DNA from 4 places in the Legionella stuttgartensis genome. Region 1 is predicted to be linked to each of the others. Evidence: riboswitches for the same ligand, from Rfam matches in the RefSeq annotation. Region 1 holds a riboswitch; each other region holds the start of a gene.

Region 1 (7,728 bases):
TAAATCGAGAGCTTGATGAGCTTGGAGTTCCTGCCCTAATGACAGAACGCGTACAAGTATGCTCTAAACTGTTCCAATTACCAAAATTTAAAATCGAAGCCCTATTACACGGCGTCGTTGCTTTGGATTCTAACTCCATGCAAAAAATTGCTAATGAGCTGGAGGTAAGTATGGATTGGTTGTTTGGTGAGGCTAAAAAAGAAACAGCACATTAACTATCCTTTAGAGTAGCCCGGAACTTTGCAGACCCCGGGCTATTCAATTATTAATTTAAGTCATGAACTCTACATGAATTCAATAGGATTTATTTTTCTCATAATCAGGATAATCGATGATAAAGATTCACTCCATGGTTTAATACATCAGTTGCATTAGCGACACTGGGAATAGTAGAGCTACCTGAAAAAAAGGCGAATCCTGCTTGTATTCCCCGAGCTAAATTGGCGCCTACAGCCAAATTAGTTAATGAGTTAGGTGCGATTGCTTCAAATGCATGAATTGCAACATCGGGAAGATATTCAATCGCTGCAGCCTCTGGGTTATTAATGTACTGAAACAAAACAAGTGAGGCTACCAGGGCATTGTAACCACGATATATCGTGCTCCAATTTAAAAGATTATACATTGTTACTGATTTTGAGGTGGATTGTTGTTTTTCATAAGACATCTTTAATACTCTCCTTTTATTTGGGGATTAAAATCCTGCCTACATATTATAAAGTAAGCTTCACTCCAATTAACTATTTTAAAAAAATTTTTTAAAGCCTGCAGACATTGGGGGGTAAACACCCATCTGGATGTTGTAGGATAAGGAGTAACACATTAAATTGGTTTAAATTTTTAAACTATTGGTGGAAGAGGGGCCCAGTTTTATCCCATTTAATACATTTTCAAACACATCAAAATTATTAGATTGTGGGTTGGTATTAATTATTGGAAAAAGAAGATGTTGAAAATACTCAGCTCTTTTTTCGATTTCTTCAGCATAGGTTCGGGCTACAAGTTCAGGCTCATTTTTAAACGCACCACAACCCCAAGCTCCCAGGACAGCATGAGATTGCCCAGCTAGAATTAATGTATCCAGTTGGGCTGCTATTCGCCGACGTAAATCTTCTTGATGTGTCTTTAATACGCTAGGCTCTTGCGATTGGGATTCAGCGAAATGTTCAGGAGCAGCGGATCTTAATTCATAAAAAGGAAAAATGCTGTCTGAAGGGAGGAATGAGTAACTCAATTCTGGACTTGCAGTTTGCCCAGAGCTCCCATACTCCTCCATGAGCGAAGACAGTAATATCTCCGGGCCTCTAAAACATATTCTAGGTTCTGTACTATGAAGGGTTTTATACGCCTCTCCAGAAACCATAGGGGCACGTTCTTTTAGAATATCTCGCTCTCTTTGGGTCATTTTTTTTCTGGCTTCGACTAACGCCGTGCCTTCTTCAGTATATACAAAAAGGTTGGTTTGTTTATCTAATGTGACTATTTTATCAATAAGTGAAAGTAAGCATGAGCTTCGATGCCACATATTTTCTTCTTGGGCGCTCCCACCTTCTAATACAGCACCTCCGGGATAGCGAGAGTTCGCCATATTTAATACGCTATAAATTACTGCCTGGTGTTTAGTTGCATTTAATGTGGCCGTACCCCAATCCTGATATTCGACTTGCACTCTTGGTTCAAATGAAGCGTTGATTTCTGCTTTTAATTTTTTCCAACGCTCGAAATTTCTCATTGCCGATTTTTGTAAATCTAAATATTCACTGGCAGTGGTTACCTTAATTAATGTTTTCTCGACACTATCATGACGCCAAAGAGTGCCAGATAAACTTCCAGATAGAAGGCTAGGTCTGTGTGAGGCGTGAACATCATGTATGGTAGAATATACCTCATTTGCAGGGACACGACTTTTAAAAAATCTTAACCTAGCTAACATAATTAAATCCTTAACTTATTGGGCATATATTGCTATTTACCTTTAGATTTTATGGGATTACAAGCATTACAAATTAATAAAAAAATACTCATATCGTTCATATATTTATCATAGTGTATCTAGGTTGGAATTCAAGAATGTCTTTTAAGGATTCATTATTCTTTATTGAAAGATAAGAATATTTGTTTTTTTTGAGGAACAGTTCTTTAATTAGAAAAAGCATGAAAGAGATGCCGTAAATATTTTATCTATAACTTAACTCATTAAATGAGGTATATTAAAAGTTCATAAACAAGGAGTGTTTATTATGATAAGAAATACCATAAAAAATTTGAGTGGCCTTGTCATCCTTTCATTTTCAATTCAAGCCATTGCCCATGATACGATTCGCGTGCATGTCAAAACGAATGAAAAAACAGCTGCTGCATTAGGATTTACTGTGGATGGTAAAAAAGCAGGGTCTCGAGGAAAATCTTATGAAGGAAAAGGACCTGTAAATAAAGAATATGTGTTTGGATTTAGAAAAAATTCCGCATTTGGACCCGATGTTTTATGCGGTTCCCAAGTTCTCACCAAAGACAGTATCGTCACTTTAATCACTAAAGGTGAGCGTTGCTCTATTGTAGTAAATTAAAATTTTACATGATGTGTGGCGATTGGACAATATTGATATGGAGTCTATCGGGCAGATAGCGCTGCATCATCAATCATTTGTTCATAAATTAAAACTAAAACAGAACCATGATGAACCTCCAAAACGATTTCAGGTGCTTGAGTTCGATTAAAGCATGAGGTTTGCCCTGGAAAGGAAAGAGGAGTGTCATTGAGCTCCCAATGCAGACCTAATGAAGAGAGGGTTGCTTCTGGTATTCCCATTAATGAAATTTTTGTATGTACTGGCAATGACAGATTTATTTTGGATTGTTTGTTAAGCACAAAACCCCTTATAGGTGGAGCATATAAAAGACAGTTGGTTTCCATAAAGATATTCATGTTATTGAGTATATGATCCAAATGGCCCCCATTTATCCCAACCACAATTGCTGGTAATAAATTATGGTCTTTTAAATAGCCCAAAGCTTTTTGGTAATCACTACTGTTTTGATCCGGTATATGAAGAAAAGGGTGGTTTTTCAGGAGCGCTGGTCGGACAGAATCTAAGTCCCCAGTGATTAACTGTGGATTAATTCCAAGTTCAAATAAACTGTTTGCGGCACCATCAGCTGCGATAATGGGCAAATTCATCGCAGCGAAAAAAGATGAGTCAGGTAAATTTCCATTGAGGCATAAAATAGATTGATAGCCTGTTAAATTAATTACATCGTGTATCATAATGTCTTTTTAATAAGATAAGCAGCAAACTGACAATTAAACCCACCACATTGGAGCTGATTACAAAAAAGGAATCGGTACTACTTCCATAAATAATCCAAGCCACAGAACAAATAAGGTAATTAATTAGCATGATCATGGAAAGATCCTGAGTGGATCGAGTTTTTAATGATTTGACAATTTGTGGCAATAAACCAATAAAAGAAGTAATAAAAGCGATCATACCTGAGAGCATAACAATAGACACATTTTCCTCCGCTCAGCCGAATGAGATCAGGTTCAAAGGGTTGGTTTCATCCTCTCAGCCATAACTGGCACCCCCAATGTACAAAAATTATTCTAGCATGAAAGAGCCTAATACCAAAGGTATATTTGGGAATGCTGTGTTGTTTTATGTTCAGCTCTTAGTGTGAAAAATACATATTCTTGTTGGGAAGCGGGTGCGTCTGTAGATATTCCTGATATAAGCACAGCCGCCCAAGATTGTGCTCCAGATAATGGCACCTTATTATTTATCAAGGATTGCCATGCTCATCTGAATACCCATTCTAATAATGTAGGTAATGGTGTTTAAGTAAGCTATCTTCTTGAGTGAATTGGAAGTACGTAAATCAATTTTAAGTACTTCCAATATAAAATTTTATATCACATTTGCACTCTCCTTTTTGCCCGATTTCTGCCCAGGATATTTGGAATAGCATCTGGTTTCGTATTATTGCGAACAATTTGTTTTCCTATTGATTAAAAAGCAATATTTTTTTATCTGTTCAAATGAATTTTTTCTTAGCATAATGGGAACGCGATGTCAGTTTGGTAAAAATTTTTCCTCCGAATTGACTTTTGAGTAGGTTATTAATCCTTAAAGACACGTTCCTTGAGGATGTTTTTTTCAGATAAGGAATAAAAAATGAAAAGAATTGCTTTATTAATCATGGGATTGGCTCTAACTGGTGTGGCAATTGCAGAAAGCGCCCCCAAAGAGGAGGTACGGCATATTGTGACACTCAATGGTCTCACCCAAGGAGATGGCCGGTATATTCGCACTGATATTACTGAGAATGGTCAATATAAGTATGGCTATTATTTTTGTGGAACCCGTCATAGCGTAGTATATGGTGATATGGTGTTTGCAGATGAAGTGGGAGAGTCTTATCGTGTTGAACGAACGATTAAATTTTCGATTTGTCAGGATGAAACGTTAAGCGAGTGTCAAGAATTTGCAACCGATCAGTTTACTATTTTCAAGAATAAAGATGGATATTTAGAAACGGATAGTCGTCCAGTTTTGCCTATTAGTGTGGCCTCATTAAAAGATTCGTTTAAAGCATGTCAACCTAACCCAGAAGAAGACAATCGGATGAAGAAAGTAATCCACGCAGGGAGCAATTACCTGATTCGTAAAGGTTAATCAAGATTTTCCCTCTCCCAATTTTGGGGAGAGGGTAGGCTCTGGGCACCTTCTTCCCTCAATGAGAGAAGGAAATACTCACTTAATAGTCGTCCGGAATCGCTTACTCAATAAAATCGTGATGAAAATTCCAACTTTTTCCTTAAACCTAGAGCAAAAATAAATAGATTTTACTATAATGGCCCGCTGCTTTTTTTAAAATGAATATTATGTCCCAACCACGAACTTCGATTTTGCTTATTGGCTTATTATCAGCCTTTTCGTTACTTACCTTTGATCTTTATCAACCATCGTTGCCTTATATCACCAATTTTTTTGGTACCACGCATAGCTTAAGTCAATTAACCTTAAGTATTTATCTGTTTGTTTTTGGGGTGACCCAACTCGTTTGGGGACCATTGATCGATCATTTTGGACGACGTCGTTTGTTACCTGGAAGTTTAGTTCTTGCTGTTCTTGCCAGTTTAATCTGCGCTTTTGCGCCGAATATCTATGTACTCATTTTGGGGCGTGCGTTACAGGGATTTGCTTTATGCTGTGCAAATTTAATTGCTTTTTCAATCTCTCGAGACTTTGATGATACAGTTGAGCGTGCCAAGGTTCTGTCCTATGTTTCGATGATTGTTTCACTATCGCCCATCCTTGCTCCGGTACTGGGTTCGCTGATTTTTACCTATTATAGCTGGCAGGCTAATTTTATATTGATGGCTGTGATTGGGATAACACTCTTGCTGCAATCCCGTAAAGGATTATTTGAATCACCATTTTGGACCCAGCCTCAAGAACCTTTTATTGTTAAAAAAGTAATTAAAGCCTATCAAGAGATTATTCCATCTCCGACTCTCTGGAGTGGTTCTTTTATTATGATGTTTAGTTTTGCAGCGGTAATGCTTTCAGTGATTAATTCGTCCTATATTATTATTGAGCAATTTGGTTTTTCACCTTTGGCGTACGGGATTATTTTTATTATTAATGGATTAAATATTATTGTTGGCAACTACTTAGGTATTTGGCTTCGTAAATATTTCAGCATGGCATCGACCATTTATCTTGGAAGTTGGTTTATTATTACTGGTGGTTTTGCGATGTTAGTGTGCGCAGCCTTTTATGAATTCAATCTGTATGCTCTATCTTTTGCATTAATTTGTAATTTAGGGATTAGCTTAACTGCTCCAGCTACTATGTCGATCATGCTGGCTGATTATAAAGAGAATACTGGTCTGGCACTGGCCATAATTCATACCGTTCGCATGTTTGGTTCCTCTGTTTTAACAATCATCAGCGCCTATTTGCTGATGCAAACTCTAAATGCCTTACCTTTAGGATTAATTGCTTGTGGACTTGGAGCCCTTTATAGTTCTTGGCATTTCAATCGCTTAACAGCCGTGTCTGATAACTCTGGATTGGGTGAGGCAGAAGCTGCTTAGTACATGAGCTATTTACCCAAAGTCAATAAATCACGGTAAATAGCTACCAAAACTCGTCATCAGGGATGAATGATGCTCTTCTATGTGTAATTCTTAGAATTTCAGGATGTGCATGTGATATCATTTTGTTTTCACACGTAATTATTGTACACAATGAAAATAAAACTGTTTTTTTATGGATTATTAGTAAGTCTTCACGCTTTTGCCGCTCCTCGTTTTGTAACTGCTGAACCAGCTCCAGCGAGTCAGTATGAGATCAATGGACCCGCATTATGTGCAACTGCTAAAGAAACTCTGGCTTATTTAAATAAAGGGAACCATTATGATCCCCGTGTTATTCATGAGGGTAGTGTTTTCCCCGTACCTTTAGTCCGAGTCAAAGCAACGTTGATATTCATTTGTCAACACCAAAACGAATTGAACAATCCTGAGTTTATAAAAAAGCATTTTGATTTTGTTCGTTGGTATCCCGATCTGGAGCAAGCCAAGACTTTAAAGATGAAAAAATCACTTCTTGCTCATTTGCCCCAAGATAAAATTTTGATGACCAAGTATTATGTCCATCGTGCGAAAGCCTCAACCCAGCCTAGCGCAGCCTATCCATTTGCGCTTTACGGGCTTCCTCGAGATGAAGAATCATTAACACTCGAAGAGGCGGATGCAAAACCTGAACTGATACGTTTCCAATATGGGAAGCAAGCTATATTGAAAGGTGCATTGGCGCATAAAAATGTTCCTGCTTTGGCTTATCTCCATCGAGATGATCTGGAGGCGGCTTTAATGCAAGGTACTCTGGTCGCAGATTTTGGTCCGAATCATCAGACCCAAATTTTTAATGTTCATCGTTGCAACAATATTGCATATGACAAAGCTAAAAAACCTTATCAGCAAGAACGTTACTGGTATTTTAAACCGGTAGCAGGGATTAAAGGGTATGGAAAAGATGCAGATCATAAAATTACAGTAAATACAGAGGTCACTTTTGCCGCCGATCTCGAGCACTTTGGTTTAGGAAAACTGTTGTTGATACAATACCCAGATCGAGCAGGAAAAATGGTGACCCGAGCTGGTATTTTTGCTGATACAGGCGGTGCATTCCAAAACAATTTGTATCAAGTTGATTTTCTAGCGGGGAGTTATGCAGGAAGAGAAGCGTTCACCCAAGCAGCTCGCCATTTGCCCGATTATGTGGCTGCTTATTTTATGGTATTAAAAAAATGAAAATTTTCCTATTTTGCTCATTTTTCATAAGTTCTTTGGCCCATGCATTTTCTTGTTATGATTCGCAAACAATTCATCAGAAACCGATCCAATTTGATAAACAGCGGATAAAGTTAACCCGTCAGTATCAATTAGCTCATTATGGAATTGACTCTAAGTCAATTGAAATTGAGCCCAAAATGATCGTCTTGCATTGGACGTGTATTTCTACGCTCAAGACGACCTTTCGTGTATTTGATTCACCTACATTTCCGCAGAATTCTCCACGTATCAAAGAATTACCTGGTACTTTGAATGTCTCAAGTCATTTTTTAGTGGATCGTGATGGGAGTATTTATCAACTCATGCCCGAGAACTGGATGGCAAGACATGTTATCGGGTTGAACCATTATGCGATAGGTATTGAA
Region 2 (7,728 bases), on a different contig from region 1:
GATTTCTGCTGCTTTAGAGTCCGATTCCTCCGTTACCCATGCACCATGATGATCCCCATAAACACTTGTAGAAGAAAGATACCCCATCCATTGAATATGCGCTTTGTTTTGCATCATTAAATCACTAAAGCAGGAAAGGACCGGATCGCCTTGTTCTGAGGGGGGGATACTGACTAAAATGTGGGTTGCCTTACTCAAGTAATATGCAATTTCATCCCCATTAAAATCGATAAGCTTGTAATCTTTTTGAACCCCGTTGAGAATTTTATCTTTATCTCGGGTTGTACCAACCACGTTCAAATTCAATTGAGAGAGTTCTCTTGCTAAAAACTCGGCGGTATAACCAAAGCCAAAAATAAAAAAACATGAGGGATTAGGATGATGTTCCATAGCAATAACTTATAAATTGTTCTCAATCCAGCGTGATGTATTTTTACTACCATCAACTAATTTCATGACGCGATTACGAAAATCAGGGCCAGGATCCTCTTTATCGGTTTGATAATTCGGATCGCGTTCAAGCCAAAGTGGCGTGTTTTTAAAATTCAAATATTCGTTATGTCCTATAACATATTTTATTTCAGGATATTTCTTTTTGAGATAACACACTAAAAATGCATTGGCTTTGGTTTGAGCTTCGGTTAGATCATCCTTACCATCTATCCCCCCTATATTTTCAATACCTATCGCATAATGGTTCAACCCGATAACATGTCTTGCCATCCAGTTCTCGGGCATGAGTTGATAAATACTCCCATCACGATCCACTAAAAAATGACTTGAGACATTCAAAGTACCAGGTAATTCTTTGATACGTGGAGAATTCTGCGGAAATGTAGGTGAATCAAATACACGAAAGGTCGTCTTGAGCGTAGAAATACACGTCCAATGCAAGACGATCATTTTGGGCTCAATTTCAATTGACTTAGAGTCAATTCCATAATGAGCTAATTGATACTGACGGGTTAACTTTATCCGCTGTTTATCAAATTGGATCGGTTTCTGATGAATTGTTTGCGAATCATAACAAGAAAATGCATGGGCCAAAGAACTTATGAAAAATGAGCAAAATAGGAAAATTTTCATTTTTTTAATACCATAAAATAAGCAGCCACATAATCGGGCAAATGGCGAGCTGCTTGGGTGAACGCTTCTCTTCCTGCATAACTCCCCGCTAGAAAATCAACTTGATACAAATTGTTTTGGAATGCACCGCCTGTATCAGCAAAAATACCAGCTCGGGTCACCATTTTTCCTGCTCGATCTGGGTATTGTATCAACAACAGTTTTCCTAAACCAAAGTGCTCGAGATCGGCGGCAAAAGTGACCTCTGTATTTACTGTAATTTTATGATCTGCATCTTTTCCATACCCTTTAATCCCTGCTACCGGTTTAAAATACCAGTAACGTTCTTGCTGATAAGGTTTTTTAGCTTTGTCATATGCAATATTGTTGCAACGATGAACATTAAAAATTTGGGTCTGATGATTCGGACCAAAATCTGCGACCAGAGTACCTTGCATTAAAGCCGCCTCCAGATCATCTCGATGGAGATAAGCCAAAGCAGGAACATTTTTATGCGCCAATGCACCTTTCAATATAGCTTGCTTCCCATATTGGAAACGTATCAGTTCAGGTTTTGCATCCGCCTCTTCGAGTGTTAATGATTCTTCATCTCGAGGAAGCCCGTAAAGCGCAAATGGATAGGCTGCGCTAGGCTGGGTTGAGGCTTTCGCACGATGGACATAATACTTGGTCATCAAAATTTTATCTTGGGGCAAATGAGCAAGAAGTGATTTTTTCATCTTTAAAGTCTTGGCTTGCTCCAGATCGGGATACCAACGAACAAAATCAAAATGCTTTTTTATAAACTCAGGATTGTTCAATTCGTTTTGGTGTTGACAAATGAATATCAACGTTGCTTTGACTCGGACTAAAGGTACGGGGAAAACACTACCCTCATGAATAACACGGGGATCATAATGGTTCCCTTTATTTAAATAAGCCAGAGTTTCTTTAGCAGTTGCACATAATGCGGGTCCATTGATCTCATACTGACTCGCTGGAGCTGGTTCAGCAGTTACAAAACGAGGAGCGGCAAAAGCGTGAAGACTTACTAATAATCCATAAAAAAACAGTTTTATTTTCATTGTGTACAATAATTACGTGTGAAAACAAAATGATATCACATGCACATCCTGAAATTCTAAGAATTACACATAGAAGAGCATCATTCATCCCTGATGACGAGTTTTGGTAGCTATTTACCGTGATTTATTGACTTTGGGTAAATAGCTCATGTACTAAGCAGCTTCTGCCTCACCCAATCCAGAGTTATCAGACACGGCTGTTAAGCGATTGAAATGCCAAGAACTATAAAGGGCTCCAAGTCCACAAGCAATTAATCCTAAAGGTAAGGCATTTAGAGTTTGCATCAGCAAATAGGCGCTGATGATTGTTAAAACAGAGGAACCAAACATGCGAACGGTATGAATTATGGCCAGTGCCAGACCAGTATTCTCTTTATAATCAGCCAGCATGATCGACATAGTAGCTGGAGCAGTTAAGCTAATCCCTAAATTACAAATTAATGCAAAAGATAGAGCATACAGATTGAATTCATAAAAGGCTGCGCACACTAACATCGCAAAACCACCAGTAATAATAAACCAACTTCCAAGATAAATGGTCGATGCCATGCTGAAATATTTACGAAGCCAAATACCTAAGTAGTTGCCAACAATAATATTTAATCCATTAATAATAAAAATAATCCCGTACGCCAAAGGTGAAAAACCAAATTGCTCAATAATAATATAGGACGAATTAATCACTGAAAGCATTACCGCTGCAAAACTAAACATCATAATAAAAGAACCACTCCAGAGAGTCGGAGATGGAATAATCTCTTGATAGGCTTTAATTACTTTTTTAACAATAAAAGGTTCTTGAGGCTGGGTCCAAAATGGTGATTCAAATAATCCTTTACGGGATTGCAGCAAGAGTGTTATCCCAATCACAGCCATCAATATAAAATTAGCCTGCCAGCTATAATAGGTAAAAATCAGCGAACCCAGTACCGGAGCAAGGATGGGCGATAGTGAAACAATCATCGAAACATAGGACAGAACCTTGGCACGCTCAACTGTATCATCAAAGTCTCGAGAGATTGAAAAAGCAATTAAATTTGCACAGCATAAAGCAAATCCCTGTAACGCACGCCCCAAAATGAGTACATAGATATTCGGCGCAAAAGCGCAGATTAAACTGGCAAGAACAGCAAGAACTAAACTTCCAGGTAACAAACGACGTCGTCCAAAATGATCGATCAATGGTCCCCAAACGAGTTGGGTCACCCCAAAAACAAACAGATAAATACTTAAGGTTAATTGACTTAAGCTATGCGTGGTACCAAAAAAATTGGTGATATAAGGCAACGATGGTTGATAAAGATCAAAGGTAAGTAACGAAAAGGCTGATAATAAGCCAATAAGCAAAATCGAAGTTCGTGGTTGGGACATAATATTCATTTTAAAAAAAGCAGCGGGCCATTATAGTAAAATCTATTTATTTTTGCTCTAGGTTTAAGGAAAAAGTTGGAATTTTCATCACGATTTTATTGAGTAAGCGATTCCGGACGACTATTAAGTGAGTATTTCCTTCTCTCATTGAGGGAAGAAGGTGCCCAGAGCCTACCCTCTCCCCAAAATTGGGAGAGGGAAAATCTTGATTAACCTTTACGAATCAGGTAATTGCTCCCTGCGTGGATTACTTTCTTCATCCGATTGTCTTCTTCTGGGTTAGGTTGACATGCTTTAAACGAATCTTTTAATGAGGCCACACTAATAGGCAAAACTGGACGACTATCCGTTTCTAAATATCCATCTTTATTCTTGAAAATAGTAAACTGATCGGTTGCAAATTCTTGACACTCGCTTAACGTTTCATCCTGACAAATCGAAAATTTAATCGTTCGTTCAACACGATAAGACTCTCCCACTTCATCTGCAAACACCATATCACCATATACTACGCTATGACGGGTTCCACAAAAATAATAGCCATACTTATATTGACCATTCTCAGTAATATCAGTGCGAATATACCGGCCATCTCCTTGGGTGAGACCATTGAGTGTCACAATATGCCGTACCTCCTCTTTGGGGGCGCTTTCTGCAATTGCCACACCAGTTAGAGCCAATCCCATGATTAATAAAGCAATTCTTTTCATTTTTTATTCCTTATCTGAAAAAAACATCCTCAAGGAACGTGTCTTTAAGGATTAATAACCTACTCAAAAGTCAATTCGGAGGAAAAATTTTTACCAAACTGACATCGCGTTCCCATTATGCTAAGAAAAAATTCATTTGAACAGATAAAAAAATATTGCTTTTTAATCAATAGGAAAACAAATTGTTCGCAATAATACGAAACCAGATGCTATTCCAAATATCCTGGGCAGAAATCGGGCAAAAAGGAGAGTGCAAATGTGATATAAAATTTTATATTGGAAGTACTTAAAATTGATTTACGTACTTCCAATTCACTCAAGAAGATAGCTTACTTAAACACCATTACCTACATTATTAGAATGGGTATTCAGATGAGCATGGCAATCCTTGATAAATAATAAGGTGCCATTATCTGGAGCACAATCTTGGGCGGCTGTGCTTATATCAGGAATATCTACAGACGCACCCGCTTCCCAACAAGAATATGTATTTTTCACACTAAGAGCTGAACATAAAACAACACAGCATTCCCAAATATACCTTTGGTATTAGGCTCTTTCATGCTAGAATAATTTTTGTACATTGGGGGTGCCAGTTATGGCTGAGAGGATGAAACCAACCCTTTGAACCTGATCTCATTCGGCTGAGCGGAGGAAAATGTGTCTATTGTTATGCTCTCAGGTATGATCGCTTTTATTACTTCTTTTATTGGTTTATTGCCACAAATTGTCAAATCATTAAAAACTCGATCCACTCAGGATCTTTCCATGATCATGCTAATTAATTACCTTATTTGTTCTGTGGCTTGGATTATTTATGGAAGTAGTACCGATTCCTTTTTTGTAATCAGCTCCAATGTGGTGGGTTTAATTGTCAGTTTGCTGCTTATCTTATTAAAAAGACATTATGATACACGATGTAATTAATTTAACAGGCTATCAATCTATTTTATGCCTCAATGGAAATTTACCTGACTCATCTTTTTTCGCTGCGATGAATTTGCCCATTATCGCAGCTGATGGTGCCGCAAACAGTTTATTTGAACTTGGAATTAATCCACAGTTAATCACTGGGGACTTAGATTCTGTCCGACCAGCGCTCCTGAAAAACCACCCTTTTCTTCATATACCGGATCAAAACAGTAGTGATTACCAAAAAGCTTTGGGCTATTTAAAAGACCATAATTTATTACCAGCAATTGTGGTTGGGATAAATGGGGGCCATTTGGATCATATACTCAATAACATGAATATCTTTATGGAAACCAACTGTCTTTTATATGCTCCACCTATAAGGGGTTTTGTGCTTAACAAACAATCCAAAATAAATCTGTCATTGCCAGTACATACAAAAATTTCATTAATGGGAATACCAGAAGCAACCCTCTCTTCATTAGGTCTGCATTGGGAGCTCAATGACACTCCTCTTTCCTTTCCAGGGCAAACCTCATGCTTTAATCGAACTCAAGCACCTGAAATCGTTTTGGAGGTTCATCATGGTTCTGTTTTAGTTTTAATTTATGAACAAATGATTGATGATGCAGCGCTATCTGCCCGATAGACTCCATATCAATATTGTCCAATCGCCACACATCATGTAAAATTTTAATTTACTACAATAGAGCAACGCTCACCTTTAGTGATTAAAGTGACGATACTGTCTTTGGTGAGAACTTGGGAACCGCATAAAACATCGGGTCCAAATGCGGAATTTTTTCTAAATCCAAACACATATTCTTTATTTACAGGTCCTTTTCCTTCATAAGATTTTCCTCGAGACCCTGCTTTTTTACCATCCACAGTAAATCCTAATGCAGCAGCTGTTTTTTCATTCGTTTTGACATGCACGCGAATCGTATCATGGGCAATGGCTTGAATTGAAAATGAAAGGATGACAAGGCCACTCAAATTTTTTATGGTATTTCTTATCATAATAAACACTCCTTGTTTATGAACTTTTAATATACCTCATTTAATGAGTTAAGTTATAGATAAAATATTTACGGCATCTCTTTCATGCTTTTTCTAATTAAAGAACTGTTCCTCAAAAAAAACAAATATTCTTATCTTTCAATAAAGAATAATGAATCCTTAAAAGACATTCTTGAATTCCAACCTAGATACACTATGATAAATATATGAACGATATGAGTATTTTTTTATTAATTTGTAATGCTTGTAATCCCATAAAATCTAAAGGTAAATAGCAATATATGCCCAATAAGTTAAGGATTTAATTATGTTAGCTAGGTTAAGATTTTTTAAAAGTCGTGTCCCTGCAAATGAGGTATATTCTACCATACATGATGTTCACGCCTCACACAGACCTAGCCTTCTATCTGGAAGTTTATCTGGCACTCTTTGGCGTCATGATAGTGTCGAGAAAACATTAATTAAGGTAACCACTGCCAGTGAATATTTAGATTTACAAAAATCGGCAATGAGAAATTTCGAGCGTTGGAAAAAATTAAAAGCAGAAATCAACGCTTCATTTGAACCAAGAGTGCAAGTCGAATATCAGGATTGGGGTACGGCCACATTAAATGCAACTAAACACCAGGCAGTAATTTATAGCGTATTAAATATGGCGAACTCTCGCTATCCCGGAGGTGCTGTATTAGAAGGTGGGAGCGCCCAAGAAGAAAATATGTGGCATCGAAGCTCATGCTTACTTTCACTTATTGATAAAATAGTCACATTAGATAAACAAACCAACCTTTTTGTATATACTGAAGAAGGCACGGCGTTAGTCGAAGCCAGAAAAAAAATGACCCAAAGAGAGCGAGATATTCTAAAAGAACGTGCCCCTATGGTTTCTGGAGAGGCGTATAAAACCCTTCATAGTACAGAACCTAGAATATGTTTTAGAGGCCCGGAGATATTACTGTCTTCGCTCATGGAGGAGTATGGGAGCTCTGGGCAAACTGCAAGTCCAGAATTGAGTTACTCATTCCTCCCTTCAGACAGCATTTTTCCTTTTTATGAATTAAGATCCGCTGCTCCTGAACATTTCGCTGAATCCCAATCGCAAGAGCCTAGCGTATTAAAGACACATCAAGAAGATTTACGTCGGCGAATAGCAGCCCAACTGGATACATTAATTCTAGCTGGGCAATCTCATGCTGTCCTGGGAGCTTGGGGTTGTGGTGCGTTTAAAAATGAGCCTGAACTTGTAGCCCGAACCTATGCTGAAGAAATCGAAAAAAGAGCTGAGTATTTTCAACATCTTCTTTTTCCAATAATTAATACCAACCCACAATCTAATAATTTTGATGTGTTTGAAAATGTATTAAATGGGATAAAACTGGGCCCCTCTTCCACCAATAGTTTAAAAATTTAAACCAATTTAATGTGTTACTCCTTATCCTACAACATCCAGATGGGTGTTTACCCCCCAATGTCTGCAGGCTTTAAAAAATTTTTTTAAAATAGTTAATTGGAGTGAAGCTTACTTTATAATATGTAGGCAGGATTTTAATCCCCAAATAAAAGGAGAG
Region 3 (7,728 bases), on a different contig from region 1:
CACAATAGTCATAATGCAATCTCCTGATGCCAAAATGGCGTGTCGATTAAAGGAGTACACGATTGTGCCGTAATTCGTTCAGGCATAAGACCTGCTTCAAAAGCAAGGCGTCCTGCGATGACTGCATGTGAAAAAGCTTCAGCCATAGTCACTGGATGAATCGATGAAGCAACTGCACTATTTAACAGGACCGCATCAAAACCTAATTCCAAAATACGTGCTGCATGAGAGGGTTTCCCAATTCCTGCATCGACAATCAGAGTTACATCAGGTAATCGTTGCCGTAACGTCTCCAAAGCAAAAGGATTAAGTAATCCTTTTCCAGAACCGATAGGAGCGGCCCATGGCATCAAAATCCGACATCCGCAATCCACTAAACGCTGACATAAAACTAAATCATCAGTACAATAAGGAAACACTTCAAAGCCTCGTTTTACTAATTCGGTGGCCGCATGCAACAATTCGAAAGGATCGGGTTGTAAACTGTAATCATCTCCTATTACTTCCAATTTAATCCATGAGGTTTGAAATAATTCGCGTGCCATTTCGGCTGTAGTAATCGCAGTTTGCGCGTCACGGCAGCCCGCAGTATTAGGTAGTATATTGCAATCCAAAGACTGTATGGTTCGCCAAAATAAATCGCCCCCCATATCACAAGGCATTTGCCGTTTTAAAGACACCGTAATCACGTTGGTTTTAGAGGCTCGGACAGCATCAGTCATCACCTCAAGTGATGGATAGCCCGCTGTACCCAAAAGCAACCGACTTGTTATGGGTTTATCTGCTAAATACCACATAGCCTATCCTCCTTGCATCGGAACAATTAAATCAATACGATCTCCTTCACACAATATAGTTTTTGAAAACATATACTTAGGAACAAACTGATTATTTATTGCGACTGCTACATGTGCGGCAATACCTACTCTCTGCTCAAGCATTTCCTGTAAGATACAGGATGAATCAAGAGTGAGTGGTTTATCATTTATATAAACGATCATGAATAAGCCTCCCAAAGCTCAGGATAACAAATGTCTTTTTGATTGCTCTTTAATCCACGTAGAATTTCCTCTACTAATGCCGGAGCGATTAAATATCCATGCCGATAAAGTCCATTCACAGCAATAAATTGCGGGGCATATCTTATGCGGGGCTGATGATGCACTAAAGTCGGGCGACAATGGGTCACAGTCTTAATTACCCGGGCTTCAGCAAAACCTCGATGCACATAGTATGCCGCAGTTAATAACTCAAGTGTTGTACGCACTGAAATGGGACTGGAATCTTCTGTCTCTAATTCGCTGGCACCGATAAGGTAATAAGAATTAGGACGTGGTGCAATATAAATATTATACCGTGGATGCAAGAGACGGATTGGTCTTTTTAATTGAACATCAGGTGCATATAGCCAAAGCAGTTCTCCACGAAGCCCACGTAAATTTGGAAAAGTACTTTTCGCCCCAAGCCCCCTGCAATCAAAAACAAAATCAAATGGATATGACCTCCCTCCCATTTCTATCTTGCCTGGACTCACACCAGAAACAAAAGTATGATCTCGCCAGATTACACCGCACTGACACATATGTTTTTTAAGTGCCAGCAACAAGGTCTGATTATCAAGTTGTGCTTCTTTAGGAAAATAATAAGCCATTTTCAACTGATGCAGTTCAGGCTCCAGTTGGCTTAGTTCATTTTGAGTGAGTAACTGATAACAAGAATCACTTAATTTATTTACAATTCTGCCACTAAATTGTTGCCATTCTGCTTTATCTTGAGGATGGTGCACCACAAGGCATCCTTTTTGGCGAAAATACACGGGGTCAGCTAATTGATTTAGAATGGACTCCCATAAGCGGTCAACCGATTCCATTCCCAAATTAAAAATCACTTGGTCCGCTTTATCCAGTTCAGACATGGGTGCCAAAAGCCCTGCTGCTGCATTACTGCAATTATTAAAAAAACTTTCCGCCTCAAATAATGTCACTTGCCAACCATCATTTTGTAAACGTAAAGCCAATAAACACCCCATAATTCCAGCACCAACAACAGCAACATTTTTCATTTAATTAGAATCACTTTTCTCAATAGACGGAAGCCTGAGTGCAGTTGCATTCAGGCAATGCTCTTAATTTCACTCACTAACACAACACGCAATAGGTTCCAGCTCAGAATGAGGCATCTTAGGAAGAAACTCATTTGTATAACAAGCATTTACTGCAAAGGACTCATCGATAATTCCCAAATGCTTGCCGAAACGCCCTACTTTACTCCAATCACGTTCCACATTTAAAAGTGTCCGCGAGAAAAAAGGTAAACTACGGATGAAAATTGTATGATACATAGGGGTTCTTAATTGAGGTTTTGCCCTACATAAAAGTTCATAGGCTTCATCTGGATTTTCGGTGGTAAAGGCAGCTCCACGTTGAGTAGCATTGAGAAATCCTTTAAGAATTTCAGGTTGTTTTAACATGCGTTCTGGCACAATAAATTGAATGGAACAAAAGCAGCAGCAACCTAAGCCAGCAAGCTGATCGATACGCAGAAATACCGTTTCGCCTCGTAAATGCTCTAATTCAACTTTTTGAAAATTAATAAAACCAATGCCTGTATCAACAATGTCACGACAAATCGCATCAGTAACATTCATGCCAATGCGAACTGTTTCATAACTGGAAGGCTCAATTCCCGCTAACGTTGCCAAATTATCGATAATGATTTTACCAAACTCCCCAATGTAACCAACTCGTTTGCCAACAATATCCTGAAAGGAATTGATGCCACTGGATTTAAGCGCAATCAGACCTGTAGGAGGCTCATCCAATAAGGTACCAATTGAGGTAACAGGATAACCTTTTGCGCGAGCCGCTAAGGTATGAATCATGGCCTTGACCCCAAAATCAACATGGCCCATACCTACAATTTCAGTCACATCGCTTGGATCGCTGGGCTCTAAAATCGCGAGTTTTATACCTTCTTGTTGATAATAGCCTAATGCATGGGCCACAAAAATGGGGGTATGATAAGGGTTCGCATACCAATTAAGTAATAGGGTAGTTCTCGTAGATAACGCGCTCATGCCATAGCTCCTTGTATTAATTAATAAAATAGGATGGCTAAAGATATCGCGTTAAGACTTAATAGAAGAAATGAATCTGCATTCTGCGAACCGTGAATAACTTATAAAGACTACCCCACCATACGGTACAGAGTACTCTAAGAGATTAACTGCTCAAAAAACGAATACAGATTTAAGGCGTTCTTACGCTGGTATGAACCAGATCAAGTTCAACGGGTATTTCTCAGACGTTTATCACGACACCCCGCGCCATCAAATTGCCCGTAATGCTAGCTGGTATGGGAAAAACTGTCAAATATTATAAGAGGCCTCTCATCCGCTCTGACGAGTCCCTTCTCCCCCAGGGGGAGAAGGGAGGAAAATTGCTCCCTCCATGCATGGAAAGAATACCGCATGCCCCTCTCCCATTTATGGGAGGGGGCTAGGATGAGGGTAAAAAAATCCTCAACTCACCCCATAATTCTGCACATAAAACACATTATGCTGAATCAAAAATCGCTGACATAGCAAAGGAGTATGGTTCAATAAATGATGCAAATAAGCGCGAGTAAATTGTTGCGAACACGTAGGGCAAACACAATTCGCATCGATCAGTTCAAATTGCATCGCTGTTTTTGCATCCATTAGATCCACAGTGCCTGTATTACTATACACTCTTCCTTGCATTGCGGCTTGGGCTGGCTCATCCGTTTCAATAAATCCTATTTCCAGATGACGCAAACGTTGGATTAACTCAGCATCAAAATACCCCACTACATAACGAGGGATATGGGACCATTGTTCTAATTGAACCCAATTAGGCTCATTTAAAATCTTAAAATAAACCCCATGTGGTTTAATAACTGCGTGCTTTTCGAAATCATCACTATGAATAAAAGGGACAATTTTCTCATCCCAATTATCCCAAATTTGCGGGAAATCGCGCATGATATTTTTGGGTAAGAGTACTACATTAGGTTTAAGATGCTGAATCAGTTCGATGAGTTCCCACGAGGTCAATTTGACTCGAGAACCATCGTACGGAGACTTAAGAACATAAACTTTTTCTTTATTAGCAATGAGTGATGAGGCATTAATTACCATCATCCCAGGACATGCCAAATAATTCGCTAAATCAGATATTTTTTGAAGTACATCCCGACCAGGCTTATACAACAAACTTTCTAATGAATAGGATGCTGCAGTAACCTTTGCCTCTTGCCAATTTGCCGTTGTAAGACACAAACCTGCTTCAGAAGTTAAAACAGGTATAAAATTTTGTATTGCAGCCAACATTCCTGATCTCCTGATTTATAGCAATAAACTGGTGTCACCATAACTAAAAAACCTGTATCCTTTTTCAATTGCTTCTTGGTAAAGCATCATTGCTTGTTTATGGCCAATAAACGCTGAAACGAGCATTAATAAAGTAGACTCAGGCAAGTGAAAATTAGTCATTAATCCATCGCAAATCTTAAACTCATATCCTGGGTAAATAAAGATATCTGTGTCTTTGCTACATGGAGTTAGTATTCCATTTTGTACAGCACTTTCAAGACTACGCAAAGCGGTTGTACCTACGGCAATTACTCGATTTCCTGCAGCTTTTGTGGCATGCACTGCCTCACATAATTCAGGGCTAATTGTAAAGCGCTCACTATGCATTTTATGATCTTTGATATTATCACAACGAACTGGTCTAAATGTCCCTGCTCCTACATGCAAAGTAAGATAGGCTACAGAAACTCCTCTTGAACGTATGCTGGATAATACAAGCTCATCAAAATGCAAACCCGCTGTGGGAGCAGCAACAGATCCTTCGTATTTTGCATAAACTGTTTGATAACGATTCTGATCCAGAGTTTCATCATTACGGGTAATGTAGGGGGGTAATGGAATATGTCCTATTCCATTCAATAAATTTAAGACATCCATATCCGCTTGACAAAGAAATAAATCATCGTGTCTATCAATCACTTCAATTTCTTTATTTTGTTCCAACTTAATCTTTGAGCCAGCTTTTAATGCTTTACTGGCCTTAATATGAGCAAGAAATGTCGACTCACCAGTAATACGTTCTACCAATAATTCTACTTTTCCCCCAGTAGTTTTATGGCCATAGAGTCTGGCTGGAATTACCTTGGAATCATTCATAACCAATAAATCGCCAGGATTTAAAAAATCAGCTATTTCACGAAACTGGTAATGACCATATTCACCCTTCTTTCGATCATAGGTTAAAAGACGTGAGTCACTGCGATTAGCCAATGGATACTGCGCAATAAGCTCTGGGGGTAAATCAAAGTAAAAATCCTGTTTATTCATAGAGCAACCTGAAAATAAATTGCCGCTATTATACACGGATTACAACCATTCATCATCCCTGATGAATAAGAGCTGAATTACATTATATTAAGGGAAATTTCGTTACTCTTTTTTTCGCATAGTCACATCCACCTCAGGCGTAGGTGCTACATCCTTTATCAAGCGTTTGGCACTATACAACCATTTGAGCCTCCTATCGGGCTCCATAATCTTCTCGGGTGTAACCTCTTCGATTAATTTATTAAGCTCTCCTTTAACTTCAGAAGATATTGAGGAGTTCTTAATAACATTTTGTACTTTTTCTATATCCTCTTTCTTGGGGGCTTTTATTGTCAAAAACTCAAAATTTTCAACCATTTGCAAATAGCTTCCTTGTGGATTAGGTTTTGGAGTAGGTGTGTGAGTACCTAATATCCGTGTTTTTTGAGCTTGTGCATCGTTTAAACATTGCCCCATAGTCTCTCTTGCTTGACGCATCTCCAATCTTTGATTGACCAATACATCCCTTAATTTCAAATGTTTCTCTTTGCGCTGAATTTGGTTATGTAAATTTTCTTGTATTTTATCCATAAAATTAAAACGAGGGGTTTGAATACGTGCTTTTGTTTGATCAAAATTAAGTTTCGCTTGTAGCCAATCTTCTTCGGTTAAATTCGCAGGATCCACATCTTGTGCGATTAAAGCATATGAACCATCACTTTTTTGAATAAGACGTTTTTCATCCTCGGGTTTGATAATAAAGCGAGCCTGAGTAAAATCAAAAACTTGTTCTAATTGATCGTTAAGAAGTATTTTCTTGTTTCTCATAACTTTTAACGCAGAAGCCAATCCTCGTTCACGCAATTGCAACCCTTCAATTTCAGTGTCGAACTGTCCGAAATAAGTTTGTCGCGATTGAAGTTCCTGTATTTGAGCTCGAGTTTGTTCTAAAGCTAAACGAAATAATTCCTCATAATTCGTCACTGTTTGGCTCAGATGAACTTGATGAAAATTGAGTTCATGCTCAAGTACTTTAATGTGTCTACTAATGCGACGCTCCTCAATTTCTTGAGGCCTGCTCTCTTCGGAGTTTGTATTTTTATATATTCTCTCTTGTTCTTTAAACGCTTCAAGATCTTTCATTAGAACGGTTATTCTTCGTTCGGCAACAGTTGAAGGCGATTCTTTAGGTTGATTCAATATAGGGAGCTTTAAATAGGTATCCAATATATCAATATGAGCATGAAGTTCTTCGTGATAAGCGTTCATCCGCTGTTCTTCTACTTCAATCGTGGCCAATTCTGCTTCGATTTCTTCTAATTGATATTCCAATTGTTCCAGTTTTTCATCTAGAGCTTGAATGGTCTCAAGGTAGTAATAAATCATAGCATCTATAATTTCAATTGGTGATCGGACAAAAGTTGTTTCTTGGCTCGTCTCAGCATACTTCTCCTTTGTAAGTAATTTTTCCATTTCCAGTCTAACGAGTCGGTCCACATTTTTGGCCATAGCTTCCCGATCAGCGATTAACCCCATCAGAAGATAAAGTAACCGTTGCTTTTTAAGCAATTCCTCAGCATTTTGTTCTCTCTTAGATTGAATCTGTGCCTCTTCTTCTATCAGTTCTCGAGCTATCATCGTTAATGTAGCCCTCCCACCGGCTGATTTAAGAAAATCAAATACCTCTGAGGAATTTTTGAGTCCGAAATGTGAAAGAAATTGAGTAGTTAAATAAGAATTTGTTTCAGCTGTATTGAGGGCTCGATTTTTTTCTATATCTGTAAACCATTGTTCCAATCGACTCGAAATAAACTTTAGTTCTGTTCCATTTAACTCTTGCCCTATTAAAATAGTATGCTCGGGAATTCTCAATATATTAGAAGCCATATTAAAACTCCAACAAAGCACTATTAATGAAATTATAGGCTACTTAAGAGGAAAATGGCTTATGAGACAGACTACACCTCTAATCTCAAACAGAGCAAGTATGACTATGGGGCGAAATTTTAATTAAGAACTGAATGAGTATCTATTTCTTTTCTGATTTTTGGGTTCTGTAACCACGAACCCAAAAACCTGTAATTTACTTTTAATTGAAAAAGTCTTTATTTTTTTATACTTAAAGTATCAAAAGATGTCTGAGAATCTAAAAGATAGCTACCAGAAACGTCTGAAGAAGCTTTAGTATATAACTCAGAATAGATTGGTTCTACATCTTTTCGAGGGGTTTTAGAATTTTGGGGAGGAAAATCACTACTCATCTCAGTATAAGAACCTCTTATATCCAAGTCCACCTCATCCTGTTCTGTACTTGAAGATTTTGAAGTACGAGCATTGACCGCTAATTTAACGCCCATCCCAGCTAAACC
Region 4 (7,728 bases), on a different contig from region 1:
AGTACTCACTCCAAGCAAAAGCCCTTGTTTTCTAATTGCATCAAGATCTGCTGTATCCAAATCAGATTGACCTAAATGTACTGCTTCTGCATTTAACTCTAACGCCATTTCCCAGTAATCATTTATAAATAAAGTAGCCTGATGCTTTTTAGCCAAAGCAATACTTTGCCGCATCTCCTCTTCTAGCGTCTTTGTTTTTTCTTTAATTCGTAATTGGATGGTTTTTACCCCAAGATTCAAGAGCCTTTCTACCCAGGAAAATCGATCAACCACCGGATAAAGACCTAATCGATGACATGGCTTAAATGGTTGCGGCACTTCGTACAATGGTTTAGATGCAAGATAAGGTAAATCTGATTCATCCTCTGGAAAACCACCGTAATAAACACTCTTTTGTCCTCGACGTATTGCTTGATGTACATACATTTTACTAATGATTAATGCATCTTCAATTAAATGACCAAGAGCCAGTGCCCCAGTAATTGCCGCGGAGAGAATTGATCGAAGTTCTGGGTATTTTGCATCAGAAACACAATTTTGAGTCAGCCAAAAGCAAGTAGTACCATTGGTCCAATAATCATGCTGCCATGAGGAATTCTGGATAGGCGATCCTAGGAGAAATACACTTTTAGCACCAAGAGTTAGGAGTTTATGTGCCGCTTCTTGCATGGCTTGGTGTGTTCGGACCTGGCCATTTAAAATAAATTCAGTTTCACGTGTATTCAGCACCAAAACATCGGCAAAAGAAAATCCTGCGCTTACATTACTCCTGTTTTCTTCAGCATTTTTGGATAAAGATAAGTTAAAATCCCGAACTACAGGCCCCGTAAAATGATTGAGAATCTGAAAGTCCTCAGCAGAAAATCGATCTTCTATTTTGATCGCTGCAGGCTGACTTTCTTTATGAAATTGCAGTGTTTGCTCAAGACCCAAGCCGCGAAATGTTTGTCTATCTGCTTCATTATTAGTGTTGGTCCACACAATAGTCATAATGCAATCTCCTGATGCCAAAATGGCGTGTCGATTAAAGGAGTACACGATTGTGCCGTAATTCGTTCAGGCATAAGACCTGCTTCAAAAGCAAGGCGTCCTGCGATGACTGCATGTGAAAAAGCTTCAGCCATAGTCACTGGATGAATCGATGAAGCAACTGCACTATTTAACAGGACCGCATCAAAACCTAATTCCAAAATACGTGCTGCATGAGAGGGTTTCCCAATTCCTGCATCGACAATCAGAGTTACATCAGGTAATCGTTGCCGTAACGTCTCCAAAGCAAAAGGATTAAGTAATCCTTTTCCAGAACCGATAGGAGCGGCCCATGGCATCAAAATCCGACATCCGCAATCCACTAAACGCTGACATAAAACTAAATCATCAGTACAATAAGGAAACACTTCAAAGCCTCGTTTTACTAATTCGGTGGCCGCATGCAACAATTCGAAAGGATCGGGTTGTAAACTGTAATCATCTCCTATTACTTCCAATTTAATCCATGAGGTTTGAAATAATTCGCGTGCCATTTCGGCTGTAGTAATCGCAGTTTGCGCGTCACGGCAGCCCGCAGTATTAGGTAGTATATTGCAATCCAAAGACTGTATGGTTCGCCAAAATAAATCGCCCCCCATATCACAAGGCATTTGCCGTTTTAAAGACACCGTAATCACGTTGGTTTTAGAGGCTCGGACAGCATCAGTCATCACCTCAAGTGATGGATAGCCCGCTGTACCCAAAAGCAACCGACTTGTTATGGGTTTATCTGCTAAATACCACATAGCCTATCCTCCTTGCATCGGAACAATTAAATCAATACGATCTCCTTCACACAATATAGTTTTTGAAAACATATACTTAGGAACAAACTGATTATTTATTGCGACTGCTACATGTGCGGCAATACCTACTCTCTGCTCAAGCATTTCCTGTAAGATACAGGATGAATCAAGAGTGAGTGGTTTATCATTTATATAAACGATCATGAATAAGCCTCCCAAAGCTCAGGATAACAAATGTCTTTTTGATTGCTCTTTAATCCACGTAGAATTTCCTCTACTAATGCCGGAGCGATTAAATATCCATGCCGATAAAGTCCATTCACAGCAATAAATTGCGGGGCATATCTTATGCGGGGCTGATGATGCACTAAAGTCGGGCGACAATGGGTCACAGTCTTAATTACCCGGGCTTCAGCAAAACCTCGATGCACATAGTATGCCGCAGTTAATAACTCAAGTGTTGTACGCACTGAAATGGGACTGGAATCTTCTGTCTCTAATTCGCTGGCACCGATAAGGTAATAAGAATTAGGACGTGGTGCAATATAAATATTATACCGTGGATGCAAGAGACGGATTGGTCTTTTTAATTGAACATCAGGTGCATATAGCCAAAGCAGTTCTCCACGAAGCCCACGTAAATTTGGAAAAGTACTTTTCGCCCCAAGCCCCCTGCAATCAAAAACAAAATCAAATGGATATGACCTCCCTCCCATTTCTATCTTGCCTGGACTCACACCAGAAACAAAAGTATGATCTCGCCAGATTACACCGCACTGACACATATGTTTTTTAAGTGCCAGCAACAAGGTCTGATTATCAAGTTGTGCTTCTTTAGGAAAATAATAAGCCATTTTCAACTGATGCAGTTCAGGCTCCAGTTGGCTTAGTTCATTTTGAGTGAGTAACTGATAACAAGAATCACTTAATTTATTTACAATTCTGCCACTAAATTGTTGCCATTCTGCTTTATCTTGAGGATGGTGCACCACAAGGCATCCTTTTTGGCGAAAATACACGGGGTCAGCTAATTGATTTAGAATGGACTCCCATAAGCGGTCAACCGATTCCATTCCCAAATTAAAAATCACTTGGTCCGCTTTATCCAGTTCAGACATGGGTGCCAAAAGCCCTGCTGCTGCATTACTGCAATTATTAAAAAAACTTTCCGCCTCAAATAATGTCACTTGCCAACCATCATTTTGTAAACGTAAAGCCAATAAACACCCCATAATTCCAGCACCAACAACAGCAACATTTTTCATTTAATTAGAATCACTTTTCTCAATAGACGGAAGCCTGAGTGCAGTTGCATTCAGGCAATGCTCTTAATTTCACTCACTAACACAACACGCAATAGGTTCCAGCTCAGAATGAGGCATCTTAGGAAGAAACTCATTTGTATAACAAGCATTTACTGCAAAGGACTCATCGATAATTCCCAAATGCTTGCCGAAACGCCCTACTTTACTCCAATCACGTTCCACATTTAAAAGTGTCCGCGAGAAAAAAGGTAAACTACGGATGAAAATTGTATGATACATAGGGGTTCTTAATTGAGGTTTTGCCCTACATAAAAGTTCATAGGCTTCATCTGGATTTTCGGTGGTAAAGGCAGCTCCACGTTGAGTAGCATTGAGAAATCCTTTAAGAATTTCAGGTTGTTTTAACATGCGTTCTGGCACAATAAATTGAATGGAACAAAAGCAGCAGCAACCTAAGCCAGCAAGCTGATCGATACGCAGAAATACCGTTTCGCCTCGTAAATGCTCTAATTCAACTTTTTGAAAATTAATAAAACCAATGCCTGTATCAACAATGTCACGACAAATCGCATCAGTAACATTCATGCCAATGCGAACTGTTTCATAACTGGAAGGCTCAATTCCCGCTAACGTTGCCAAATTATCGATAATGATTTTACCAAACTCCCCAATGTAACCAACTCGTTTGCCAACAATATCCTGAAAGGAATTGATGCCACTGGATTTAAGCGCAATCAGACCTGTAGGAGGCTCATCCAATAAGGTACCAATTGAGGTAACAGGATAACCTTTTGCGCGAGCCGCTAAGGTATGAATCATGGCCTTGACCCCAAAATCAACATGGCCCATACCTACAATTTCAGTCACATCGCTTGGATCGCTGGGCTCTAAAATCGCGAGTTTTATACCTTCTTGTTGATAATAGCCTAATGCATGGGCCACAAAAATGGGGGTATGATAAGGGTTCGCATACCAATTAAGTAATAGGGTAGTTCTCGTAGATAACGCGCTCATGCCATAGCTCCTTGTATTAATTAATAAAATAGGATGGCTAAAGATATCGCGTTAAGACTTAATAGAAGAAATGAATCTGCATTCTGCGAACCGTGAATAACTTATAAAGACTACCCCACCATACGGTACAGAGTACTCTAAGAGATTAACTGCTCAAAAAACGAATACAGATTTAAGGCGTTCTTACGCTGGTATGAACCAGATCAAGTTCAACGGGTATTTCTCAGACGTTTATCACGACACCCCGCGCCATCAAATTGCCCGTAATGCTAGCTGGTATGGGAAAAACTGTCAAATATTATAAGAGGCCTCTCATCCGCTCTGACGAGTCCCTTCTCCCCCAGGGGGAGAAGGGAGGAAAATTGCTCCCTCCATGCATGGAAAGAATACCGCATGCCCCTCTCCCATTTATGGGAGGGGGCTAGGATGAGGGTAAAAAAATCCTCAACTCACCCCATAATTCTGCACATAAAACACATTATGCTGAATCAAAAATCGCTGACATAGCAAAGGAGTATGGTTCAATAAATGATGCAAATAAGCGCGAGTAAATTGTTGCGAACACGTAGGGCAAACACAATTCGCATCGATCAGTTCAAATTGCATCGCTGTTTTTGCATCCATTAGATCCACAGTGCCTGTATTACTATACACTCTTCCTTGCATTGCGGCTTGGGCTGGCTCATCCGTTTCAATAAATCCTATTTCCAGATGACGCAAACGTTGGATTAACTCAGCATCAAAATACCCCACTACATAACGAGGGATATGGGACCATTGTTCTAATTGAACCCAATTAGGCTCATTTAAAATCTTAAAATAAACCCCATGTGGTTTAATAACTGCGTGCTTTTCGAAATCATCACTATGAATAAAAGGGACAATTTTCTCATCCCAATTATCCCAAATTTGCGGGAAATCGCGCATGATATTTTTGGGTAAGAGTACTACATTAGGTTTAAGATGCTGAATCAGTTCGATGAGTTCCCACGAGGTCAATTTGACTCGAGAACCATCGTACGGAGACTTAAGAACATAAACTTTTTCTTTATTAGCAATGAGTGATGAGGCATTAATTACCATCATCCCAGGACATGCCAAATAATTCGCTAAATCAGATATTTTTTGAAGTACATCCCGACCAGGCTTATACAACAAACTTTCTAATGAATAGGATGCTGCAGTAACCTTTGCCTCTTGCCAATTTGCCGTTGTAAGACACAAACCTGCTTCAGAAGTTAAAACAGGTATAAAATTTTGTATTGCAGCCAACATTCCTGATCTCCTGATTTATAGCAATAAACTGGTGTCACCATAACTAAAAAACCTGTATCCTTTTTCAATTGCTTCTTGGTAAAGCATCATTGCTTGTTTATGGCCAATAAACGCTGAAACGAGCATTAATAAAGTAGACTCAGGCAAGTGAAAATTAGTCATTAATCCATCGCAAATCTTAAACTCATATCCTGGGTAAATAAAGATATCTGTGTCTTTGCTACATGGAGTTAGTATTCCATTTTGTACAGCACTTTCAAGACTACGCAAAGCGGTTGTACCTACGGCAATTACTCGATTTCCTGCAGCTTTTGTGGCATGCACTGCCTCACATAATTCAGGGCTAATTGTAAAGCGCTCACTATGCATTTTATGATCTTTGATATTATCACAACGAACTGGTCTAAATGTCCCTGCTCCTACATGCAAAGTAAGATAGGCTACAGAAACTCCTCTTGAACGTATGCTGGATAATACAAGCTCATCAAAATGCAAACCCGCTGTGGGAGCAGCAACAGATCCTTCGTATTTTGCATAAACTGTTTGATAACGATTCTGATCCAGAGTTTCATCATTACGGGTAATGTAGGGGGGTAATGGAATATGTCCTATTCCATTCAATAAATTTAAGACATCCATATCCGCTTGACAAAGAAATAAATCATCGTGTCTATCAATCACTTCAATTTCTTTATTTTGTTCCAACTTAATCTTTGAGCCAGCTTTTAATGCTTTACTGGCCTTAATATGAGCAAGAAATGTCGACTCACCAGTAATACGTTCTACCAATAATTCTACTTTTCCCCCAGTAGTTTTATGGCCATAGAGTCTGGCTGGAATTACCTTGGAATCATTCATAACCAATAAATCGCCAGGATTTAAAAAATCAGCTATTTCACGAAACTGGTAATGACCATATTCACCCTTCTTTCGATCATAGGTTAAAAGACGTGAGTCACTGCGATTAGCCAATGGATACTGCGCAATAAGCTCTGGGGGTAAATCAAAGTAAAAATCCTGTTTATTCATAGAGCAACCTGAAAATAAATTGCCGCTATTATACACGGATTACAACCATTCATCATCCCTGATGAATAAGAGCTGAATTACATTATATTAAGGGAAATTTCGTTACTCTTTTTTTCGCATAGTCACATCCACCTCAGGCGTAGGTGCTACATCCTTTATCAAGCGTTTGGCACTATACAACCATTTGAGCCTCCTATCGGGCTCCATAATCTTCTCGGGTGTAACCTCTTCGATTAATTTATTAAGCTCTCCTTTAACTTCAGAAGATATTGAGGAGTTCTTAATAACATTTTGTACTTTTTCTATATCCTCTTTCTTGGGGGCTTTTATTGTCAAAAACTCAAAATTTTCAACCATTTGCAAATAGCTTCCTTGTGGATTAGGTTTTGGAGTAGGTGTGTGAGTACCTAATATCCGTGTTTTTTGAGCTTGTGCATCGTTTAAACATTGCCCCATAGTCTCTCTTGCTTGACGCATCTCCAATCTTTGATTGACCAATACATCCCTTAATTTCAAATGTTTCTCTTTGCGCTGAATTTGGTTATGTAAATTTTCTTGTATTTTATCCATAAAATTAAAACGAGGGGTTTGAATACGTGCTTTTGTTTGATCAAAATTAAGTTTCGCTTGTAGCCAATCTTCTTCGGTTAAATTCGCAGGATCCACATCTTGTGCGATTAAAGCATATGAACCATCACTTTTTTGAATAAGACGTTTTTCATCCTCGGGTTTGATAATAAAGCGAGCCTGAGTAAAATCAAAAACTTGTTCTAATTGATCGTTAAGAAGTATTTTCTTGTTTCTCATAACTTTTAACGCAGAAGCCAATCCTCGTTCACGCAATTGCAACCCTTCAATTTCAGTGTCGAACTGTCCGAAATAAGTTTGTCGCGATTGAAGTTCCTGTATTTGAGCTCGAGTTTGTTCTAAAGCTAAACGAAATAATTCCTCATAATTCGTCACTGTTTGGCTCAGATGAACTTGATGAAAATTGAGTTCATGCTCAAGTACTTTAATGTGTCTACTAATGCGACGCTCCTCAATTTCTTGAGGCCTGCTCTCTTCGGAGTTTGTATTTTTATATATTCTCTCTTGTTCTTTAAACGCTTCAAGATCTTTCATTAGAACGGTTATTCTTCGTTCGGCAACAGTTGAAGGCGATTCTTTAGGTTGATTCAATATAGGGAGCTTTAAATAGGTATCCAATATATCAATATGAGCATGAAGTTCTTCGTGATAAGCGTTCATCCGCTGTTCTTCTACTTCAATCGTGGCCAATTCTGCTTCGATTTCTTCTAATTGATATTCCAATTGTTCCAGTTTTTCATCTAGAGCTTGAATGGTCTCAAGGTAGTAATAAATCATAGCAT

The links. Region 1 has a riboswitch for thiamine pyrophosphate ahead of ACWTEW_RS32710 (SemiSWEET family sugar transporter). Riboswitches for the same ligand answer to the same signal wherever they lie in the genome.
Region 2: linked by a shared signal. The riboswitch ahead of ACWTEW_RS13420 (SemiSWEET family sugar transporter) and the one ahead of ACWTEW_RS32710 (SemiSWEET family sugar transporter) in region 1 are both predicted to bind thiamine pyrophosphate.
Region 3: linked by a shared signal. The riboswitch ahead of ACWTEW_RS22135 (ABC transporter substrate-binding protein) and the one ahead of ACWTEW_RS32710 (SemiSWEET family sugar transporter) in region 1 are both predicted to bind thiamine pyrophosphate.
Region 4: linked by a shared signal. The riboswitch ahead of ACWTEW_RS05060 (ABC transporter substrate-binding protein) and the one ahead of ACWTEW_RS32710 (SemiSWEET family sugar transporter) in region 1 are both predicted to bind thiamine pyrophosphate.

Annotation. Positions count from the first base shown of each region.
Region 1 is NZ_CDRUHA020000104.1:79,286-87,013, reverse strand. Features, by position in the region: gene ACWTEW_RS32735 (hypothetical protein) at 1-215, shown strand, start outside; gene ACWTEW_RS32730 (hypothetical protein) at 320-667, opposite strand; gene ACWTEW_RS32725 (poly(ADP-ribose) glycohydrolase domain-containing protein) at 833-1,933, opposite strand; gene ACWTEW_RS32720 (hypothetical protein) at 2,241-2,567, shown strand; gene ACWTEW_RS32715 (thiamine diphosphokinase) at 2,612-3,265, opposite strand; gene ACWTEW_RS32710 (SemiSWEET family sugar transporter) at 3,246-3,512, opposite strand; TPP riboswitch at 3,499-3,597, opposite strand; gene ACWTEW_RS32705 (hypothetical protein) at 3,675-3,839, shown strand; gene ACWTEW_RS32700 (hypothetical protein) at 4,173-4,673, shown strand; gene ACWTEW_RS32695 (multidrug effflux MFS transporter) at 4,883-6,100, shown strand; gene ACWTEW_RS32690 (hypothetical protein) at 6,254-7,321, shown strand; gene ACWTEW_RS32685 (N-acetylmuramoyl-L-alanine amidase) at 7,318-7,728, shown strand, end outside.
Region 2 is NZ_CDRUHA020000055.1:78,611-86,338, forward strand. Features, by position in the region: gene ACWTEW_RS13390 (NAD-dependent epimerase/dehydratase family protein) at 1-390, opposite strand, end outside; gene ACWTEW_RS13395 (N-acetylmuramoyl-L-alanine amidase) at 400-1,086, opposite strand; gene ACWTEW_RS13400 (hypothetical protein) at 1,083-2,150, opposite strand; gene ACWTEW_RS13405 (multidrug effflux MFS transporter) at 2,304-3,521, opposite strand; gene ACWTEW_RS13410 (hypothetical protein) at 3,731-4,231, opposite strand; gene ACWTEW_RS13415 (hypothetical protein) at 4,565-4,729, opposite strand; TPP riboswitch at 4,807-4,905, shown strand; gene ACWTEW_RS13420 (SemiSWEET family sugar transporter) at 4,892-5,158, shown strand; gene ACWTEW_RS13425 (thiamine diphosphokinase) at 5,139-5,792, shown strand; gene ACWTEW_RS13430 (hypothetical protein) at 5,837-6,163, opposite strand; gene ACWTEW_RS13435 (poly(ADP-ribose) glycohydrolase domain-containing protein) at 6,471-7,571, shown strand.
Region 3 is NZ_CDRUHA020000060.1:635,424-643,151, reverse strand. Features, by position in the region: gene thiE (thiamine phosphate synthase) at 1-12, opposite strand, end outside; gene ACWTEW_RS22150 (thiazole synthase) at 9-797, opposite strand; gene thiS (sulfur carrier protein ThiS) at 801-1,001, opposite strand; gene ACWTEW_RS22140 (FAD-dependent oxidoreductase) at 998-2,062, opposite strand; gene ACWTEW_RS22135 (ABC transporter substrate-binding protein) at 2,132-3,076, opposite strand; TPP riboswitch at 3,240-3,333, opposite strand; gene ACWTEW_RS22130 (queuine tRNA-ribosyltransferase) at 3,521-4,351, opposite strand; gene queA (tRNA preQ1(34) S-adenosylmethionine ribosyltransferase-isomerase QueA) at 4,367-5,380, opposite strand; gene ACWTEW_RS22120 (hypothetical protein) at 5,483-7,246, opposite strand; gene ACWTEW_RS22115 (hypothetical protein) at 7,465-7,728, opposite strand, start outside.
Region 4 is NZ_CDRUHA020000011.1:636,402-644,129, reverse strand. Features, by position in the region: gene thiE (thiamine phosphate synthase) at 1-990, opposite strand, end outside; gene ACWTEW_RS05075 (thiazole synthase) at 987-1,775, opposite strand; gene thiS (sulfur carrier protein ThiS) at 1,779-1,979, opposite strand; gene ACWTEW_RS05065 (FAD-dependent oxidoreductase) at 1,976-3,040, opposite strand; gene ACWTEW_RS05060 (ABC transporter substrate-binding protein) at 3,110-4,054, opposite strand; TPP riboswitch at 4,218-4,311, opposite strand; gene ACWTEW_RS05055 (queuine tRNA-ribosyltransferase) at 4,499-5,329, opposite strand; gene queA (tRNA preQ1(34) S-adenosylmethionine ribosyltransferase-isomerase QueA) at 5,345-6,358, opposite strand; gene ACWTEW_RS05045 (hypothetical protein) at 6,461-7,728, opposite strand, start outside.